2 regions of the Pseudomonas sp. FG6 genome follow, and region 2 is predicted to be linked to the other one. Evidence: predicted binding sites of a transcription regulator. Region 2 holds the regulator's gene; the other holds the start of a gene.

Region 1 (10,485 bases), on a different contig from region 2:
AAGGTCGGCACCTGCACACTGGCCGAGAGAATCCCCAAGGCAATCGCCAGATCGAAGCGCCCGCCGTCCTTGGGCAGGTCCGCCGGGGCCAGGTTCAAGGTGATCCGCCGCGCCGGAAACTGCAGCCCCGAATTGATGATCGCGCTGCGCACCCGGTCCTTGCTTTCCTTTACCGCCGCCTCCGGCAAACCCACCATCGTCAGTGACGGCAAGCCATTGGCCAGGTGGACTTCAACGGTCACGGCAGGCGCCTCGACCCCGACTTGGGCGCGGCTGTGGACGATGGCGAGCGACATGGAGCGTTCCTTGGCTGAATGAGGGTGCCGCGTCCTGCGGCCCTTGAAGGGTAGTCGGGGTGCGGTGTCCCGGCGGCTTCATCGACGGGGCAAATCTTCGCAGGATGTTGCCACCGTGGCGGGGCAGGCCGGTGATTGGCCTTCCGGCGGGTCGAAAGGGTGCCACCCAACCCTCTGCTAAGCTGGAATCTGTCCCGTCGATGCTGGGCGGGCGCCACGGCACAGCGAGGAAGTGGCCATGAGCGATCTGCTGGCTCTGTTAACCGACAACCGCTTCATGCCCCACGGGCACTGCTTCATGTGGCGGCCGGATCTGCTGTGGACCAATGTGATCGCGGATGGCTTGATTGCCCTGAGCTACGTCTCCATTCCGTTTACGCTCCTGTACTTTATCCACAAGCGCAAGGACGTGCCGTTCGACTGGATGCTGGCGGCCTTCGGCGTCTTCATCCTGGCCTGCGGCACCAGCCATGTGATGGAGATCCTGACGATCTGGCAGCCATATTACTGGCTGTCGGCGCTGGTCAAGGTGATCACGGCGATGGCTTCGGTCGTTACCGCCATCCTCCTGATCCGGCTGGTGCCTGCGGCGTTGAAGATCCCGAGTCCGCAGCAAATGGCCCGGGTCAACGACGAGTTGCGCGAGGCGCAGGCCGAGTTGGTCACCACGGCGCGCCGGGCGGGCATGGCGGAAATCGCCACCAACGTGCTGCACAACGTGGGCAATGTGCTCAATAGCGTCAATGTCTCCGCCCAGGTCCTGACTGAAAAAATACACACATCCAAGGGACCGGGAGTCGCCAAGGCTGTCCAGTTGATGAAGGCGCACCCCGATGATCTCGGCGACTTCATCAGCAGTGATCCAAGAGGTCGTGCATTACCGGACTATCTCGACAAACTGGCCGAGGCGCTGGCGATCGAGCAGCAGGGCATGATCGCCGAGCTGGCGCAGTTGACCCGCCGGATCGACCATATCAAGGAGATCGTCGCGACCCAGCAATCCTATGCCGGCAACTCCAGCGTGCTGGAACCGGGTTCGCTACCGGACCTGCTGGAGGACGTCGTGCGCATTTGCGATACGTCCCTGGCCCGACAGCAGGTGACGCTGGTCAAGGAGTTCAGCGCCGTCCCGACGATCCCATTGGACAAGCACAAGGTGCTGCAGATTCTGGTCAATCTGATCAACAACGCCCGGCAGGCACTGGAGTCCGGGGCCGGGAAGCCGGCGCGGATTACCTTGCGCCTGAAATCCACTGACGATGAACGGGTGCGGATCGAGGTCGAGGACAATGGTGAGGGGATCACCCCGGACAACCTTGTACGGGTGTTCGAGCACGGTTTCACCACTCGCCCTGATGGCCATGGCTTTGGCCTGCACAGCTGTATTCTGGCCGCCCACGAAATGGGTGGCGAGCTCACGGTACAGAGCGCGGGGCCGGGACGGGGGGCGTTATTTGCCCTCGAGCTGCCGATTGAATTGCATCAGGAGCAAGCCCTGCGGGCCATGGGGCATTGAGCAGGCTGCGGGCAAGGATTTCGACGCATTTTCGTTGAATAATCCAAGAGGTCATGCGATTGCCTGCATGGTGGTCACTATTTCCCGTGATTAGCATTCCTTGATAAACGTGGCAAAGGGCCATTGTTTCGCGAAGGTCCGCTGATGAACTGGCTCAACGATGCAAATTTTTCCACCAAACTGATCTCCTCGTTTTTCCTTTGCTCCCTGATCACGCTCGCCGTGGGCATGCTGGGCATCAGCGGGGTTTCCGTGCTGTCGGCGCGCTTGCAGATGGTGTTCAACAACAACCTGGTCTCGGTGGCCAATACGGCGCAGACCAAAACCAAGGCGGTCGGTCAGACGCGAGACATGTATCGGCTCTACGTCGCCACCGCCGGTAATGCTCCGCAAAGCGTGAAGGATGAATTCCTTGCCTCGATGAAAGCCAACCAGTTGGCCAGCGAGCAGGCTTTTGCCGAGTATCGCAAAGGGCCGTTGGCCGAAGATGAGCGCATGGCCGGTGACCAGGTGGCGCGTGATTGGCCGGTCTACCAGGCCATGGTGCAGCAATACCTGGCGCTGATGGCGGCGGGGGACCTGGAAAATGGCCGCATTCTGCTGCTGGGTGACTTGCAGAAAACCTATCGCAAGGTCATGGACCAGTTGACCATCATGATCGACTCCAATGACCGTCAGATCAGCGAAGGCGCCAAGGCCGCCGTACAGCAGGAAGCATCGGCCAGGACGGTGTTGTACAGCGGTATCGTCATTGCGTTTATCGCGGCTCTGGCTCTTGGCCTGTTTATCAGCCGCTTGATCAGTCGACCCATTGCCACGGCGCTCGCCTGCGCGCAGCGCATTGCCCAAGGCGACCTGACCCAGCACATCACCAGCAGCCGTCGCGACGAAGCGGGTCAATTGCTCAAGGCCTTGGGTGACATGCAGGGCAGCTTGAAAAACACCCTTCAGCAGATCGCCAGTGCTTCGGACCAATTGGCTTCCGCGGCCGAGGAGCTGACGGCGGTGACCGACGATGGCAGTCGAGCCCTGACGCGGCAGAACGACGAAATCCAGCAGGCGGCCACGGCAGTGACCGAGATGACATCAGCGGTCGAGGAAGTGGCTCGCAACGCGGTTTCCACCTCGCAGGCTTCGCAATCGACCAGTTCCCGAGCCAGCGATGGGCGCGATCAAGCCCGCAGCGCGGTGCAGGCGATCGATCATGCCACCCAGGAAATCACGTCCTCCACCGGCCTGGTCAGGGATCTGGCCGTGCAGGTCCGTGATATTGGCAAGGTGCTGGATGTGATTCGCGGGATTGCCGAGCAAACCAATCTGTTGGCGCTCAATGCCGCCATCGAGGCCGCCCGGGCGGGGGAGCAGGGGCGTGGTTTTGCGGTGGTCGCCGATGAAGTTCGCGCCCTGGCGGCCCGCACCCAGGCGTCCACGGGGGAAATCGAGGGCATGATCCATGCGGTGCAGAACCGCGCAGACGGTGCGGTCGATGCCATGGGCAGGAGCCAGGCGCTGGTGACCGAGACCCAAAGTCTGGCCCGCGCCACCGGCGAGGCCTTGGAGCTGATCGCCGACGGCATCTCGCAGATCAATGACCGTAACCTGGTGATTGCCACGGCGTCCGAAGAGCAGGCCCACGTGGCCCGCGAGGTCGACCGTAACCTGGTCAATATTCAGGATCTCTCGACCCAGACGGCGGCTGGCGCGCACCAGACCAATGCTTCTAGCCAGGAACTGTCGAACCTGGCCCTGTCATTCAATGCGCTGGTCGGTCGTTTCCGTCTCTGAGCTCTCGGTTGAATACCCGAAGGCCAGGCGTATCGACCAGCAGCGGAGGGCGGCTTATTGCGCTGCGGGCGTCAGTCGTGCCTCCAACTCCGCCACCTTCGCCTCCAGGCTCTCCAACCGTGCCCGGGTGCGGGCCAGTACGACCATCTGGCTGTCGAATTCTTCCCGGCTCACCAGGTCCAGCTTGCTGAAGCCACTTTGCAGCAAGGCCTTGAACTGGCTTTCGATTTCGCTTTTGGGCAGCGGGGTGTCGCCGCTCAAGAGGCGGGAGGCGTGGCCGCTGAGGGCGTCGAGGAGGTCTTTGGGCGCGAGCATGGCAGCAATCCTGAAAAACGATGGCGGCAGTGTATCACGCAGTGTCTATAGTCAAATTTGCAGGCAAGGGTGCACGCTTTTTGCGCACAGGGCCGGGCGCCGTCGCACTGTTGTTGTGCGTATCGCTGCGGTTCGCGGCGCACCGCAGGCGGGTCAAGCGGGTAAACGACTGAAAACAGGGAGGTTTGGCGCAGGTGGCAAGGTTTCTGCTTAGAGGCTGATGACCCATGCACTGATGCAGTCGCTGTGACGAATGCAGTGCAGCCAGGCGAAGCGGGGAGCTTCGCCAGGAGCGGTTAACTGGCGCTGGTCGGGCAACTTGGGCCGACGACGCGTTACAAAGCCAGGCACTGCGCTTAGACTTGAGTCGGGTTTGTTTTCCTGGGGCAAGTCCACCAATTCGGGAGAAAGTTTCATGAAGCTAGTCACTGCCATCATCAAGCCGTTCAAATTGGACGACGTGCGCGAGTCGCTGTCCGAGATCGGCGTGCAGGGCATTACCGTTACTGAAGTCAAAGGCTTCGGGCGGCAAAAAGGTCACACCGAGCTGTACCGTGGCGCGGAATACGTGGTCGATTTCCTGCCCAAGGTCAAGATCGATGTCGCCATTGACGACAAGGACCTGGACCGGGTGATCGAGGCGATTACCAAGGCCGCCAACACCGGCAAGATCGGTGACGGAAAGATCTTCGTGGTCAATCTGGAACAGGCTATCCGCATCCGTACCGGCGAAACCGATACCGACGCCATCTAAGCCGCCCAAACCCAACGCCCCAGGAGAAAACAAAATGACTCTGCGTAAATTCGCAGGGCTAGGAGCCCTGTTGTCCTTGATAATGCCTGGCCTGGCCATGGCGGAAGAAGCGGCAGCCCCTGTCCTGAATTCCGGCGACACTGCCTGGATGCTGACTTCCACGATTCTTGTATTGTTCATGACCATTCCTGGCCTGGCGCTGTTCTACGGCGGCATGGTTCGTTCGAAAAACCTTCTTTCCGTGATGATGCAGTGCTTTGCCATTACCGGTTTGATCAGCGTCCTGTGGGTCATCTACGGCTACAGCATCGCGTTCGACACCACGGGCATGGAGCAGGGCGTCGTCAACTTCAACTCCTTCATCGGCGGCCTGGGCAAAGCGTTCCTGGCGGGTGTCACTCCGGCCAGCATTACCGGCCCTGCCGCGCTGTTCCCTGAGGCGGTGTTCGTCACGTTCCAGATGACCTTCGCCATCATCACCCCGGCCCTGATCGTCGGCGCCTTTGCCGAGCGGATGAAATTCTCCGCCATGCTGGTGTTCATGGGCGTGTGGTTCACGCTGGTGTATGCGCCGATCGCGCACATGGTCTGGTCCGGTAACGGCGGCCTGCTGTGGGACTGGGGCGTGCTGGATTTCGCCGGCGGCACCGTGGTGCACATCAACGCCGGTGTCGCCGGCCTGGTGGCGTGCCTGGTGCTGGGCAAGCGCAAAGGCTTCCCGACCACGCCGATGGCGCCCCATAACCTGGGTTACACCCTGATGGGTGCTGCGATGCTGTGGGTCGGCTGGTTCGGCTTCAACGCCGGTTCCGCCGTCGCCGCCAACGGCACCGCCGGCATGGCGATGCTGGTGACCCAGATCGCGACCGCTGCGGCGGCACTGGGCTGGATGTTTGCCGAGTGGATCACCCACGGCAAGCCAAGCGCACTGGGCATTGCCTCGGGCGTGGTCGCTGGCCTGGTGGCGATTACGCCGGCTGCCGGTACCGTGGGTCCGATGGGCGCCCTGGTCATCGGTTTGGCGGCAGGTGTGGTGTGCTTCTTCTGCGCTACTACCCTCAAGCGCAAGCTCGGTTATGACGACTCCCTGGATGCCTTCGGCGTGCACGGTATCGGCGGTATCCTCGGCGCGATCCTGACCGGTGTGTTTGCAGCTCCGGCCCTGGGCGGTTTCGGCACCGTGACCGACATCGGCGCGCAAGTATGGATTCAATTCAAAGGGGTGGGCTTCACGGTGATCTACACCGCGATCGTCACCTTCATCATCCTCAAGGTGCTGGACGCGGTCATGGGCCTGCGTGTTTCCGAGGAAGAAGAAGCGGTCGGCCTGGACTTGGCCCAACACAACGAGCGCGGCTACAACCTGTAAGTACACGCGAAAAAAAGTGCCCGGCTTGCCGGGCATTTTTTTGCCTGGGATTTGTCATGGGTGCCAGGACGCGTCGGTTTTGCGCAGGTCTTTTGTCGTCGATGCGACATGGGCTTTCTACCGCTAAAGGCTTACACCAAAGGTGGAATATTAGGCTCTTTGTTTTTTTTCAGAGCGCGCTAGAATGCGCCCCGAACGCGCGGAGATCTGTATGTGGCAACAGACGCTGATAACCCTGCGGGCACGGCCCCGGGGCTTTCATCTGGTGACGGAGGAGCTGCTTGCCGGCCTGCCTGAACTCCGGGCATGTCGTGTCGGTCTGTTGCATCTGTGGCTGCAGCATACCTCGGCTTCGTTGACCATCAACGAGAATGCCGATCCGGCGGTACGTCGAGACTTCGAACGATTTTTCAATCGGCTAATCCCACAAGGACCCGCCGACTATGAGCACAACGACGAAGGCCTGGACGACCTCCCGGCACACTTCAAGGCCAGCGTGCTTGGTTGCCAGCTCAGTCTGCCGGTTACGGCGGGACGGCTGGCGTTGGGGACCTGGCAAGGTGTTTATCTGGGCGAGCACCGTGATCATGGCGGTGCTCGTAAAGTCCTCGCCACCTTGTACGGTGAAGGGGCATAACCGCTGACTGTCGGCGGATATTTGAATTTTTTCTGGCAGCCTTCGAACAGATGGCGAAGCTGGTCTATAACTAATCTGCTTTTCGCAAGTCATGAGGTAGAACATGAGCGACGATGATCTGGAAAACGACGACCTCGAAGTAGGCGACGAAGACGAGGCCGAAGAAGGCCTGGAAGCGGCGGCTGAAGACGTTGCCGACGACGATGGTGCCGATGTTCCGGCGCCTACCGCCAAAGGCAAGGCCAAGGCGGCCGTATCGGTCGACGAACTGCCGAGCGTAGAGGCCAAGAACAAGGAGCGTGATGCGCTCGCCAAGGCCATGGAAGAATTCCTGGCCAGGGGCGGTAAGGTGCAGGAAGTGGAGGCCAACGTGGTCGCTGATCCACCCAAGAAGCCTGACAACAAGTACGGCAGCCGCCCGATCTGAGTCTCTGCTCACTGTTTGCTGAAAAAGCCCGCCGTCGCTGCGGGCTTTTTCATGGGCGCAGTTTTCAGGCCATGTGGAAGGCTTTTTCCACAGGGCTTAGGGTTGGCTATGCCACGCTGCCAGAAGCCCCGGCAGCTCGCTCAGGCTGTGGATTTCCGCGTCCGGCACATGCTCGGCATCCCAGGCCTTGCCCGCCGGGTTGAACCAGATTGCGCGCAGGCCGGCTTGTTGGGCGCCGGCGATGTCGTCGCCCGGGTGATCGCCAATGTGCACGGCGGTCTGCGCCGTGGCGCCGCCACGTTGCAGGGCTTCGTGGAACAGCCGGGCGTCCGGTTTGGCGATGCCGATGTCCTCGGCGCACAAGGCGAACTTGAAATAGTCCGCCAGCCCCAGGCGCCGTACATCGGCGTTGCCGTTGGTGACCACGCCCAGGGCGAAGTGATTGGCCAGGATTTCCAGGGTGGGCTGCACCTCGGGAAAGATGTCCAGTTGGTGACGGGCGTGCAGGAAGGTCTCGAACGCCTCGTCCGCCATTTCCGACGCTTGCCACTGCTCGTAACCGGCCTCTTGCAGGGCACGGAACAGCACCCGTCGGCGCAACGCACTGATGCGATGCTTCAGGCTGGGCTCCTCGCGCAGCACTTGCTCACGAATCGCAAACAGATGCTCCACCGGCAGGCCGCCCAGGTTCGGGGCATTGTCGGTCAGCCACTGGCGGAGTACGGCCTCGGCGCTGGCGATCACCGGGGCGGTGTCCCACAACGTGTCGTCCAGGTCGAAAGTGATGAGCTCGATGGTCATGATTCGTCGCCCTTGATGCGTTTGGCCCTGGGATGGGCACTGTCATAGACCGTCGCCAGGTGCTGGAAATCCAGGTGGGTATAGATCTGTGTGGTCTTGATGTCCGAGTGGCCGAGCAGCTCCTGCACGGCGCGCAGGTCCTGGGAAGACTCCAGCAGATGGCTGGCGAAGGAATGCCTGAGCATGTGCGGATGCAGGTTCTGCCCCAGCTCGCGCTCGCCGGCCGCCTTGACCCGCAGCTGGATCGCCCGTGGACCCAGGCGTCGCCCCTGTTGGCTGACGAACACCGCATCGTCGGCAGGATTGCTCAGGGTTCGCAGCGCCAGCCACTGTTCCAGCGCTTCACGTGCCTTACGGCCAATGGGCAGCACGCGTGTCTTGCTGCCCTTGCCGTGCACCTGGACCATGCCATCGGCCAGGTCCAACTGGTCCAGGTTCAGCCCCGCCAGCTCCGAAAGACGCAGGCCGGAGGAATAGAACAGTTCGAGGATCGCCTGGTCCCGTCGCGCCAGGAAATCATCCTCCACCGCGCCTTCGAGCAGTTGCAGGGTTCGGTCGGTGTCGAGGGTCTTGGGCAGGCGACGCTCACCCTTGGGCGGCGCGAGGCCGGTCGCCGGGTCGTGATCGCACAGCCCTTCGCGGTTGAGGTAGTGGTACAAGCCACGCACCGCCGACAACAGTCGCGCCAGGCTGCGGGAGGATTGCCCCTGTTGGTGCAGGCGGGCGACCAGGCTGCGCAAGCGCTGGATGTCCAGGGCGGCCCAACTGTCGATGTTCTGTTTCTGGCACCACGCCAGGACCTTTTCCAGATCCCGGCGATAGGCCGCCAACGTGTGGGGCGACACCTGGCGCTCACTGCGCAGGTGTTCGCAGTAGGCCTCCAGCTGCCGTTCCATCATCAGCGTACCGAGCGCAGCGAACCCGCCACCCGTGGCAGCACGCGACCGGTGACTTCGGCGATGTAGCTCAAGAACAGCGTGCCCACCGAGCTCTTGTAGTGCTGCGGGTCGCGGCTGGCGATGGCCAGCACGCCATGCACGCCCTGGTGGGCGATGGCGACGACGGCGGTGGAACCGATCTGCTGGCGCTGTTCTTCGCCGAACAGGAAGTCCAGCTCATGTTCGCGCAGGCTGCCGCTGACGCTTTTGTTTTCCGTGAGCAGGCCGCCGATCGCGGTCTGTGCTTCGGCGTGGGTCACCCAGCGGCCCACCGGCATGGCGTTGTCGCCAAACAGGATCAGGCTGACGAAGGGCACCTGGAAGTCCTGGCGCAGGCTGTCCTCGACACTCATCACCACGTCTTCGAGCGTGTTGGCGTCCATCAGCGCGAGGATCAGGCGGCGGGTCTTGTCGAAGAGTCGGTCGTTGTCCCGGGCGACGTCCATCAGGTGCGACAGGCGATGGCGCATTTCGATGTTGCGCTCGCGCAGGATCTTCATCTGGTGTTCCACCAGCGACACGGTATCGCCGCGCCGATGGGGAATGCGCAGCGTCGCCAGCAAATCCTCGTGCTCGACGAAGAAATCCGGATGAGCCTCCAGGTAAGCGACGACGGCCGCGGCTTGTGGAGGCTGGCCCGGGGAATCCTCGGGCGGCGGGGCTGGAACCTGTGGCTTGTCGGTCATGGGGTCGACTCACTCAAAGACGAACTTGTCCTTCGTATACGCGCACTGCCGGGCCGGTCATCATTACCGGTTGGCCAGGGCCCGCCCATTCGATGGACAAGCGCCCGCCAGGCAGGTCGATCAACAAAGGCGAATCCATCCACCCCTGGCTGATCGCGGCGACTGCGGCGGCGCAAGCGCCGGTGCCGCAGGCCTGGGTTTCTCCTGCGCCGCGCTCCCAGACGCGCAATTGCGCCCGGTGCCGGTCGATGACGTGCAGGAAACCGACATTCACCCGCGCCGGGAAGCGCCGATGGTGTTCGATCTTCGGCCCCAGCTCGTGCACCGGGGCGCTGTTGATGTCGTCGACGCGCAGCACGGCATGGGGGTTGCCCATGGACACGGCCGCCAGTTCCACGACGGTGCCGTCGACATCGACCTGGTAGCTCAAGGCCTGGGCCGGCGCGTCGAAGGGAATGTCCACCGGTACCAGGCGCGGTGCACCCATGTTGACGCCGATCTGGCCGTCGCTGCGCACATCCAGTTCGATGATGCCGCTCTTGGTCTCGACGCGGATCTGCCGCTTGGCGGTCAGGCGCTTGTCGAGCACGAAGCGGGCGAAGCAGCGCGCGCCGTTGCCGCATTGCTCCACTTCCGAACCGTCGGCATTGAAGATCCGATAGCGGAAATCCACGTCCGGGTTGGTAGGCGCCTCGACGATCAGCAACTGATCGAAACCGATGCCGGTGTGCCGGTCACCCCATTGCTTGGCGTGCTTGGGCAGGATGTGCGCGTGCTGGCTGACGAGGTCGAGGACCATGAAGTCATTGCCCAGGCCGTGCATCTTGGTAAAGCGCAGCAGCATGGTTTTACTCCGGCAGCAGGCTTTCGCCGGCAAACAACTCGGCTACCGTCTCGCGGCGACGGACTTCGAATGCCTGATCACCGTCCACCAGCACCTCGGCGCAGCGGCCGCGGGTGT
Region 2 (10,485 bases):
AGCTGACCTGGCCGCAATGAAAAAGGCGCGCCGTCCTTTGGATGGCGCGCCTTTTTTGGGTTCGCAGAACCTTCTGTGGTGAGGGAGCTTGCTCCCGCTCGGTTGCGAAGCAACCGCAAAAAGCTTGGGGGCTGCTGCGCAGCCCAGCGGGAGCAAGCTCCCTCGCCACAGCAAGCCTACAGCAAGCCTACCTCAAGCAAGCCTACCTCAAGCAAGCCTACAGCAAGCCTACCTCAAGCAAGCCTGCCTCAAGCCTGCCTCAAGCCTAGCTCGAAGCAGCCTCATCCTTTTCAAGCCTGCATCGGCCAGGGGCGATCAACCGCCTTCGTCGAAGTAATTGTTGATCAGGGCCACCAGGGCATCCATGGCTTCCTGCGCCTGTTCACCTTCGGTCGCCAAGTGGATCTTGGTGCCCTTGCCGGCGGCGAGCATCATCATTGCCATGATGCTTTTACCATCGACCGTGGTCTCGGGCGTGCGGCCAACCCGGATCGTGGTCTCGGGAAACTGGCCCGCCACCCCGACGAACTTGGCCGATGCCCGGGCATGCAGGCCCAACTTGTTGATGATTTCAATTTCCCGAGCAGGCATCGCGATGTGGATCCTTTAGCTGAGGTCGCGGTGGCGAACCTGGACGTTCTTCAGGGACTGTTGCAGGAGCTGACCCAGGCGTTCGGTCAGGTAGACAGAGCGGTGATGACCACCGGTACAGCCGATGGCGATCGTCACGTAGGCGCGGTTGCTCGCGGCAAAGCGCGGCAGCCATTTGAGCAGGTAGCTGGAAATGTCCTGGAACATGTCTTCGACATCCGGCTGGGCGGCCAGATAGTCGATCACCGGTTGGTCGAGCCCGGACTGCTCACGCAATTCCGGCTTCCAATACGGGTTGGGCAGGCAGCGCACGTCAAACACCAGGTCGGCGTCCACCGGCATGCCACGCTTGAAACCGAACGACTCCACCAGGAATGCGGTACCCGGCTCCGGCTGGTTCAGCAGGCGCAGCTTGATGGTGTCACGCAACTGGTACAGGTTCAGGTTCGTGGTGTTGATCTTCAGGTCCGCCAGGTCCGCGATGGGGCCCAGCAGTTGGGTCTCGTCCTCGATGGCTTCGGCCAGGGAACGGCTGGCGTTGCTCAGGGGGTGGCGACGACGGGTTTCGGAAAAACGCTTGAGCAGGGTTTCTTCGTCGGCGTCCAGGTACAGCACGTCGCACTGGATGTGCCGGCTGCGGACTTCTTCGAGCAATTGCGGGAAGCGCGACAGATGGCTCGGCAGGTTGCGGGCATCGATGGACACCGCCACCAGCGGTTGCGCCAGCTCGGTATTGATCAGTGCGCGTTCGGCCAGTTCCGGCAGCAAGCCGGCCGGCAGGTTGTCGATGCAATAGTAGCCGTTGTCCTCAAGGACGTTGAGGGCGGTACTCTTACCGGAGCCGGAGCGGCCGCTGACGATGATCAGGCGCATGTTCAGTGACCGTTCTGCTCGTCCAGGACAACCTGGTACAAGGCTTCGTTATTCGGTGCGCTGCGCAGTTTTTCGCGCACTTCCTTGCGGTCCAGCATGCTGGCAATCTGGCGCAGCAGCTCCAGGTGCGCATCGGTCGCCGCTTCCGGCACCAACAGCACGAACAGCAGGTCGACCGGTGCGCCGTCGATGGCGTCGAACTCTATGGCGGCTTCAAGGTGCAGTAGCGCACTGATGGGCGCGGTACAACCTTTGAGGCGGCAGTGAGGAATGGCGATGCCGTTGCCAAAACCGGTGGAACCGAGTTTTTCACGGGCAACCAGGGCCTCGAAGACATCCTGCATTTCCAGATCCGGTACTTCCCGGTGGATCAGGTTGGCGATTTGTTCGAGGGCTTTTTTCTTGCTGCCACCCGGCGCGTTCACCTGGGAACGGCCGGGGGTCAGGATGGTTTCTAGTCGGATCATGGATTGAGGGGGTTAACGACCGGTCGCGCCCTGGAGGAGGCTCTGGGTCTTTTCCTTATGCTTTTTAAGTTGGCGATCCAGCTTGTCGGTCAGCAGGTCAATCGCGGCGTACATGTCTGTGTGCTCTGCGTTCGCAACCACTTCTCCGCCGGGGATATGCAGCGTGGCTTCGATTTTCTGCAGCAGCTTCTCGACGTTCATCGTGACTTGCACATTGGTGATCTTGTCGAAATGCCTTTCCAATCGGTCGAGTTTTTCGCCGATGTAGGTGCGCAGGGGTTCGGTCACTTCCAGTTGGTGTCCACTGATGTTGACTTGCATACAGCTTCTCCTTCGTTGCCAGTGCATAAAGCGGCAGGCAGAAATGCCTGCCACTGGAACGCTGTGGCGGGGCCCGCTACATCAACCGCTTGCGTTCGCTCGAAGGTGCGATCCCGAGGGATTCGCGGTACTTGGCGACGGTACGGCGGGCCACCTGAATGCCTTGTGCCTCCAGTAAACCAGCGATCTTGCTGTCACTCAACGGCTTTTTCTGATTTTCCGCAGCCACCAGTTTCTTGATGATCGCGCGGATGGCCGTGGACGAGCATTCGCCGCCTTCGGAGGTGCTGACGTGGCTGGAGAAAAAGTATTTCAGCTCATAGATACCCCGAGGGGTATGCATGAATTTCTGGGTGGTCACCCGGGAAATTGTCGACTCGTGCATGCCCACCGCTTCGGCGATGTCATGCAGGACCAACGGTTTCATCGCTTCGTCGCCGTACTCCAGGAAGCCGCGCTGATGCTCGACGATCTGGGTGGCTACTTTCATCAGGGTCTCGTTGCGGCTTTGCAGGCTCTTGATGAACCAGCGCGCCTCCTGCAACTGGTTGCGCATGAAGGTGTTGTCGGCGCTGGTGTCGGCACGCCTGACGAAGCCTGCGTATTGGGCGTTGACCCGCAGCTTGGGCACCGACTCCTGGTTGAGCTCCACCAGCCAGCGATCGTTGTGCTTGCGCACGATCACGTCGGGCACGACGTATTCGGGTTCGGTGGACTCGATCTGCGAGCCCGGTCGCGGATTAAGGCTCTGGACCAGCTCGATCACCTGGCGCAGCTCATCTTCCTTGAGCTTCATGCGTCGCATCAGTTGGCTGTAGTCGCGGCCGCCCAGCAGGTCGATGAAATCGGTGACCAGTCGCTTGGCCTCGGTCAGCCAAGGTGTCTTGGCGGGCAGCTGGCGCAGTTGCAGCAACAGGCATTCGCCCAGGTTGCGGGCGGCGACGCCGGCCGGCTCGAACTGTTGGATGCGGTGCAGGACGGCCTCGATCTCGTCCAGCTCGATATCCAGCTCAGGGTCGAAGGCTTCGAGGATTTCTTCGAGGGTCTCGTCCAGGTAGCCTTGGTTGTTGATGCAGTCGATCAGGGTGACGGCGATCAGGCGATCGGTGTCGGACATCGGCGCCAGGTTCAATTGCCACAGCAGGTGGCTTTGCAGGCTCTCGCCGGCGGACGTGCGGGTGGTGAAATCCCACTCGTCGTCGTCACTGCTTGGCAGGCTGCTGGCGCTGGTCTGGTAGACGTCTTCCCAGGCCGTGTCGACCGGAAGGTCGTTGGGGATGCGTTCGTTCCACTCGCCTTCCTCGAGGTTGTCCACCGTTGGGGCGGCTTCCTGGTAGGACGGTTCCGGGGCTTCGGTATTGGGCTTTTGCTCGACGTTATCGGCCATTGGGTCGGAGTTGTCGAAGTCGTCGCCTTCTTCCTGGCGTTCGAGCATCGGATTGGACTCCAACGCTTCCTGGATTTCCTGTTGCAGGTCCAGGGTCGACAATTGGAGCAGGCGGATGGCCTGTTGCAGCTGCGGTGTCATCGTCAGCTGCTGGCCCATTCTCAAGACTAGCGATGGTTTCATGGCAGGGGCTTAACACCTTATTCGCCGGCGCACATGCGCCATCCACTACAGGGCGCCGGAGCGCCAAACTTAAGCAAATTATATGCCTGAAACTGAAGTGTTTGCCTAGGGCGCCGCCATAATAAAATTTAGCGGCGCCGGGACGATTTGCCAGACACTTTGCGCTTACAGGCGGAACTCATGGCCCAGGTACACTTCCTTGACCAGATCGTTGGCCAGGATGGTTTCGGCATCGCCTTCGGCAATCAGTTGGCCGTCGTTGACGATATAGGCGGTTTCGCAGATATCCAGTGTCTCACGCACGTTGTGGTCGGTGATCAGTACGCCGATCCCCTTGGCCTTGAGGTGGTGGATGATCTGCTTGATGTCGCCGACCGAGATCGGGTCCACACCGGCGAAGGGTTCGTCGAGCAGGATGAACTTCGGTGCGGTGGCCAGGGCCCGGGCAATCTCCACGCGGCGTCGCTCGCCACCGGACAGGCTCATGCCGAGGTTGTCACGGATGTGGCTGATGTGGAATTCCTGCAGCAGGCTTTCCAGTTCCTGGCGACGACCGGCCTTGTCGAGCTCCTTGCGGGTCTCGAGGATGGCCATGATGTTGTCGGCAACCGACAGTTTGCGGAAGATCGACGCTTCTTGCGGCAGGTAGCCGATACCCGCCTTCGCCCGACCGTGCATCGGCTGGTGGCTGACGTCCAGGTCGTCGATCAGTACGCGACCCTGGTCGGCCTGGACCAGGCCCACGATCATGTAGAAGCAGGTGGTCTTGCCCGCGCCGTTGGGGCCGAGCAGGCCGACGATCTGGCCGCTGTCGATGGACAGGCTGACATCACGTACGACTTGACGGCTCTTGTAGCTCTTGGCCAAGTGCTGAGCTTTCAGAGTTGCCATTTACTGGGCCTTTTGCTCGGTTTTCTTTTTAGGCTGGATCACCATGTCGATCCGCGGCCGCTGCTCGGTCACTTTGTTGCCGGTGGCGCGGCCGGCGCTGGCCAGCTTCTTGTTGGTGTCATAGACGATTTTCTCGCCCTGGGTCACGTTGCCGTCCTTGTCGACGACCTTGGCGCGGTCGATCAGTACGACGCGGTCCTGGGAGGCGTGATACTGGATGGTCACCCCATAGCCCTGGACTGGCTTGGTGTCGCCTGCGGTTTGCAACTGCTCGAAATAGGCGAGGTTGCCCACCGAGGTCACCACGTCGATGTCGCCGGACTGGGTGCGGGTGATGGTCACGGTATTGCCGGTCACCTTCATCGAGCCCTGGGTGATGATGACATCGCCCTTGTACGTGGCGATGCCGTTCTTGTCGTCCAGCTGGGCGTCGTCGGCCTGGATGCGGATCGGCTGGTCGCGGTCGGTGGGAAGAGCCCAGGCGCTCGCGCTTCCCAGTGCTGCGCCCAGACTGAGCAAAATAGGGAGGGTTTTAGCGAGCTTCATACTGTCCTCTTACTTTCGAGAGCAGGTGTATCCTGCTTTCCTTCAAATACGCCTTCATTCCTATGCCGGTCGATACCCCGCCGGCGCCGTCGATTCTAACGGGTTGCTCGGTCTGCGCATATTGCTGCTGTGGGAACACGGTCATGCGCGTGCTGGTGATGATGGTCGTACGGTTCTTCTCATCGGTTCGCGCGACGCGCACCGAGTCGATCAGTTCTACTTCGGTGCCGCCGGAGTTGACCTCGGCGTGCTCGCTCTGCACATGCCATGGGAACTCGGTGCCGCGGAACATGTTCAGGTCAGGCTGGGTGACCAGGCTGATGTCGGTGGCCTTGATGTGATCGACCTTGTCGGCGGTCATTTCGTACTGCACCTTGCCGTCGGGCAGGTATTGCAGGGTATGGGTGTTGGTCGCATACCAGTCGATGCGCTCCTCGACCGCCGCTGCCGGCTGGTCGAGAAAGCGTTCCGGGCTGATGTTCCAGTAGCCCACCGCTGCGAATATCGCCGCGATGCAGCCGAACACCACGATGGTGCGAATCTTTTTGCTCAGCATAAATGGCTCACAGGTACGCGGCGTTGGCCGCTTCGAGGCGGCCCTGGGCGCGCAGGATCAGTTCACAGAATTCACGGGCCGCGCCTTCGCCGCCTCGTGCCGTGGTGACGCCGTGGGCGTGCTCGCGTACGAAACCGGCCGCGTTGGCGACCGCCATGCCCAGGCCAACCCGGCGAATCACCGGCAGGTCCGGCAGGTCGTCACCCAGGTAGGCGACCTGTTCATAGCTCAGGTTGAGTTGGCCCAGCAATTCGTCCAGCACCACCAGTTTGTCCTCGCGCCCCTGATAAAGGTGGGGAATGCCGAGGTTCTTGGCGCGCCGCTCGACCACCGGGGTCTTGCGGCCGCTGATGATGGCTGTTTGCACGCCGGCGGCCATCAGCATCTTGATGCCCTGGCCGTCGAGGGTGTTGAAGGTCTTGAACTCGCTGCCGTCTTCGAGGAAATACAGGCGACCGTCGGTCAGCACGCCGTCCACATCGAACACCGCCAGCTTGATCGCCTTGCCGCGTTGCAACAGGTCTGTGTTCATTTACATCACTCCCGCACGCAGCAAATCGTGCATGTTCAGGGCGCCTACCGGGCGGTCTTCGGCGTCGACCACCACCAGGGCGCTGATCTTGTGGTCTTCCATGATTTTCAGGGCCTCGGCGGCGAGCATCTCGGCGCGGGCGGTCTTGCCGTGGGGGGTCATGACTTGCTCGATGGTCGCGCTGTGGATGTCGATGGTGCGGTCCAGGGTGCGGCGCAGGTCGCCGTCGGTGAAGATCCCGGCGAGCTTGCCGTCGGCCTCCAGGACCACCGTCATGCCCAGTCCCTTGCGGGTCATCTCCATGAGCGCGTCCTTGAGCAGCGTGCCGCGTTGCACCTGCGGCAGTTCCTGGCCGGCGTGCATGACGTTCTCGACTTTCAGTAGCAGGCGACGACCAAGGGCGCCACCGGGGTGGGAGAACGCGAAGTCCTCGGCGGTGAACCCCCGGGCTTCCAGCAGGGCCACGGCCAGGGCGTCGCCCATGACCAGCGCGGCGGTGGTGGAGGAGGTCGGCGCCAGGTTCAGCGGGCAGGCTTCATGCTCGACATGAACGTTGAGGTTCACCTCGGCGGCCTTGGCCAGTGGCGAATCCGGATTGCCGGTGAGGCTGATCAACTGGATGCCCAGGCGCTTGATCAACGGCAGCAGGGTGACGATCTCATTGGTCGAGCCGGAGTTGGACAGGGCCAGGATAATGTCGTCGCGGGTGATCATGCCCATGTCCCCGTGGCTGGCTTCGGCCGGGTGGACAAAGAACGCCGTGGTGCCGGTGCTGGCCAGGGTGGCGGCGATCTTGTTGCCGATGTGCCCGGACTTGCCCATGCCGACCACGACGACGCGGCCCTTGCTGGCCAGAATCATCTCGCAGGCGCGTACGAAATCAGCGTCGATATGGGGCAGCAAGCCTTGCACGGCTTCGAGTTCGAGGCGGATGGTACGTTGTGCCGATTGAATCAGGTCGCTGGATTGGCTCATGTCAGAAATCGTATAGCCTGATGAAAAGGCGGCGATTATAGCGGCAATGAACAATTCCCTCACGTAAGTTCGTCATGGGCTTGTTCGAAGGGGCCGTCGGGCTCGACATGGAATGTTGCTTTTTACCTTGGATCAGGCTTAACAGGCGTGGTGACGGCCTTGGGCGCGGGGCTGTTGCAGTGATATAGTTCGCCGCCGGTTCGCGTGCCCGGCGGTGCCGGCGCCTGCCGGCAGGCCAGGGCACTCGAATGTGAGGCTGCATCGCAAGGAGTTTAGATGAGTGCCGACAACGCCTACGCGGTCGAGCTGAAGGGATTGTCCTTCAAGCGAGGGACGCGCAGCATTTTCAATGACATCGATATTCGCATACCCCGTGGCAAGGTGACCGGCATCATGGGGCCTTCCGGGTGCGGCAAGACCACCCTGTTGCGGCTGATAGGCGCCCAATTGCGCCCCAGCGCCGGTGAAGTCTGGGTCAATGGCCAGAATCTTCCCAAGCTGTCGCGCAGCGACCTGTTCGATGCACGCAAGCACATGGGTGTACTGTTCCAGAGCGGCGCGCTGTTTACCGACCTCGATGTCTTCGAGAACGTGGCGTTTCCCCTGCGGGTCCATACCGACCTGCCGGAGGAGATGATCCGCGACATCGTCCTGCTCAAGTTGCAGGCGGTCGGGCTGCGTGGCGCCCTCGACCTGATGCCGGACGAGCTTTCCGGTGGCATGAAGCGCCGAGTCGCCCTGGCCCGGGCAATCGCCCTGGACCCGAAGATCCTCATGTACGACGAGCCCTTCGTCGGCCAGGACCCGATTGCCATGGGCGTGCTCGTGCGCCTGATCCGCCTGCTCAACGATGCGTTGGGCATCACCAGCATCGTGGTCTCCCACGACCTGGCCGAAACCGCGAGCATTGCCGACTACATCTATGTCGTCGGTGATGGCCAGGTGCTGGGGCAGGGCACGCCTCAGGAACTGATGAACTCCGACAACCCGCGCATCCACCAATTCATGAAGGGGGATCCGGACGGCCCGGTGGCGTTCCATTTTCCGGCCACGGATTACCGCACCGACCTGCTGGGGAAGCGCTGATGCGCAACAAATCACTGATAGAAAGAATTCGCCTGTTCGGTCGCTCCGGCATCGACGTGCTGGCCGTCCTGGGTCGTTCCTCGCTGTTCCTGATGCACGCCTTGCTGGGGCGCAACTCGACGGGCGGCGGTTTTGGCCTGCTGGTCAAGCAATTGCACTCGGTGGGCGTGATGTCCCTGGTGATCATCGTGGTCTCCGGGATCTTCATCGGCATGGTGCTGGCACTGCAGGGGTTCAACATCCTGTCCAGCTACGGTTCGGAGCAGGCGGTCGGGCAAATGGTTGCGCTGACATTGCTGCGTGAGCTCGGTCCGGTGGTGACCGCGTTGCTGTTCGCCGGTCGTGCCGGTTCGGCGCTGACGGCCGAGATCGGCAACATGAAGTCCACCGAGCAGTTGTCCAGCCTGGAGATGATCGGCGTCGACCCGCTCAAATACATCATCGCCCCACGCCTGTGGGCCGGTTTCATTTCCTTGCCGGTGCTGGCGATCATCTTCAGCGTCGTGGGGATCTGGGGCGGCTCCTGGGTGGCTGTCGACTGGCTGGGGGTCTATGAAGGCTCCTTCTGGTCCAACATGCAGAACAGCGTCGACTTCCTCGACGATGTACTCAATGGCGTGATCAAAAGTGCCGTATTCGCCTTCGTGGTGACTTGGATCGCCGTGTTTCAGGGATATGACTGTGAACCCACCTCGGAGGGGATCAGCCGTGCCACAACCAAGACCGTGGTGTACGCCTCGCTGGCAGTGCTGGGCCTTGACTTTATTCTGACCGCCTTGATGTTTGGAGATTTCTGATGCAAAACCGCACCCTGGAAATCGGTGTCGGCCTTTTCTTGCTGGCTGGCATCCTGGCTTTGTTGCTGCTGGCCCTGCGGGTCAGTGGACTGGCGCCGACGGCAAACACCGATACGTATAAACTTTATGCCTATTTCGACAATATCGCCGGTTTGACTGTCAGAGCAAAGGTGACCATGGCTGGTGTGACCATCGGCAAGGTCACGGCAATCGATCTGGATCGCGACAGTTTCACTGGCCGCGTGACGCTGCAGTTGGAAAAGCGCGTGGATAACCTGCCGACCGACTCCACTGCATCGATCCTCACGGCTGGCCTGCTGGGCGAGAAGTACATCGGCATCAGCGTGGGCGGGGAAGAAGCCTTGCTCAAGGACGGTGGAACCATCCACGACACGCAGTCGTCGCTGGTGCTCGAAGACCTGATCGGTAAATTCCTGCTCAATACCGTTAGCAAAGACGCCAAATGAGGAGCTTTCGAATGATCTCTATCCTGCGACGTAGCCTGCTGGTGTTGCTCGCGGCGCTGCCGATGATGGCCCATGCCGTGGCCGCGCCTTCGGCCCATGACATCATCCAGGACACCACGACCCGGTTGTTGGCAGACCTTTCCGCCAATAAAGAGCATTACAAACAGGACCCGGGCGCGTTCTATGACGCGCTCAACGGCATCGTCGGGCCTGTTGTGGATGCCGACGGCATCTCCCGCAGCATCATGACCGTCAAGTTCTCGCGCAAGGCGACCCCGGCGCAGATGACCCGTTTCCAGGAGAACTTCAAGCGCAGCCTGATGCAGTTCTATGGCAACGCCTTGCTCGAATACAACAACCAGGGCATCACCGTTTCGCCGGCCAAGGATGAAAGTGGCACTCGTACCAGTGTCGACATGCAGGTCAAGGGCAACAACGGCGCGATCTACCCGGTCTCCTACACCCTCGAGAAAATCAACGAGGAATGGAAGGTCCGCAATGTGATCATCAACGGCATCAACATTGGCAAGCTGTTCCGTGACCAGTTCGCCGATGCGATGCAGCGCAATGGCAATGACCTGGACAAGACCATCGATGGTTGGGCCGGGGAAGTCGCCAAGGCCAAGGACGTTGCCAAGGACGCCCAGGAGAAGCAGGCGCAATGAGTGACTTGGCAAGTGAGTCGGCTGTACGCTTGGGCGAGGCCGGTGAATTGTTGCTCAGTGGCGTGCTGGACTATCGCACCGGCCCGGTCTTGCGCAAGCAGGGCCAGGCGCTGATCAAGTCCGCGAGTGCGACCGACGTGGTGATCGA

The links. Region 2 encodes sigma-54, which starts transcription at its own class of promoters, with help from an activator protein. Its sites were predicted from a motif close to ANTGGCATNNANNTTGCTNT; they were not measured.
Region 1: the regulator sigma-54 is predicted to act here: its motif matches at 4,106-4,125, upstream of glnK (P-II family nitrogen regulator).

Annotation. Positions count from the first base shown of each region.
Region 1 is NZ_JBMDJD010000013.1:76,332-86,816, reverse strand. Features, by position in the region: gene ACODSJ_RS10985 (YifB family Mg chelatase-like AAA ATPase) at 1-296, opposite strand, end outside; gene ACODSJ_RS10980 (sensor histidine kinase) at 535-1,812, shown strand; partial or broken gene ACODSJ_RS10975 (MCP four helix bundle domain-containing protein) at 1,957-2,739, shown strand; gene ACODSJ_RS10970 (methyl-accepting chemotaxis protein) at 2,734-3,597, shown strand; gene ACODSJ_RS10965 (accessory factor UbiK family protein) at 3,652-3,912, opposite strand; gene glnK (P-II family nitrogen regulator) at 4,328-4,666, shown strand; gene ACODSJ_RS10955 (ammonium transporter) at 4,701-6,035, shown strand; gene ACODSJ_RS10950 (secondary thiamine-phosphate synthase enzyme YjbQ) at 6,247-6,672, shown strand; gene sutA (transcriptional regulator SutA) at 6,776-7,099, shown strand; gene ACODSJ_RS10940 (HAD family hydrolase) at 7,196-7,900, opposite strand; gene xerC (tyrosine recombinase XerC) at 7,897-8,796, opposite strand; gene ACODSJ_RS10930 (DUF484 family protein) at 8,799-9,524, opposite strand; gene dapF (diaminopimelate epimerase) at 9,538-10,368, opposite strand; gene lysA (diaminopimelate decarboxylase) at 10,373-10,485, opposite strand, start outside.
Region 2 is NZ_JBMDJD010000014.1:120,025-130,509, forward strand. Features, by position in the region: gene pmbA (metalloprotease PmbA) at 1-6, shown strand, start outside; gene ACODSJ_RS11740 (HPr family phosphocarrier protein) at 316-591, opposite strand; gene rapZ (RNase adapter RapZ) at 607-1,464, opposite strand; gene ptsN (PTS IIA-like nitrogen regulatory protein PtsN) at 1,467-1,931, opposite strand; gene hpf (ribosome hibernation-promoting factor, HPF/YfiA family) at 1,944-2,252, opposite strand; gene ACODSJ_RS11760 (RNA polymerase factor sigma-54) at 2,329-3,822, opposite strand; gene lptB (LPS export ABC transporter ATP-binding protein) at 3,988-4,713, opposite strand; gene lptA (lipopolysaccharide transport periplasmic protein LptA) at 4,714-5,259, opposite strand; gene lptC (LPS export ABC transporter periplasmic protein LptC) at 5,246-5,815, opposite strand; gene ACODSJ_RS11780 (KdsC family phosphatase) at 5,823-6,347, opposite strand; gene ACODSJ_RS11785 (KpsF/GutQ family sugar-phosphate isomerase) at 6,348-7,322, opposite strand; gene ACODSJ_RS11790 (ATP-binding cassette domain-containing protein) at 7,599-8,408, shown strand; gene mlaE (lipid asymmetry maintenance ABC transporter permease subunit MlaE) at 8,408-9,205, shown strand; gene mlaD (outer membrane lipid asymmetry maintenance protein MlaD) at 9,205-9,672, shown strand; gene ACODSJ_RS11805 (MlaC/ttg2D family ABC transporter substrate-binding protein) at 9,684-10,337, shown strand; gene ACODSJ_RS11810 (STAS domain-containing protein) at 10,334-10,485, shown strand, end outside.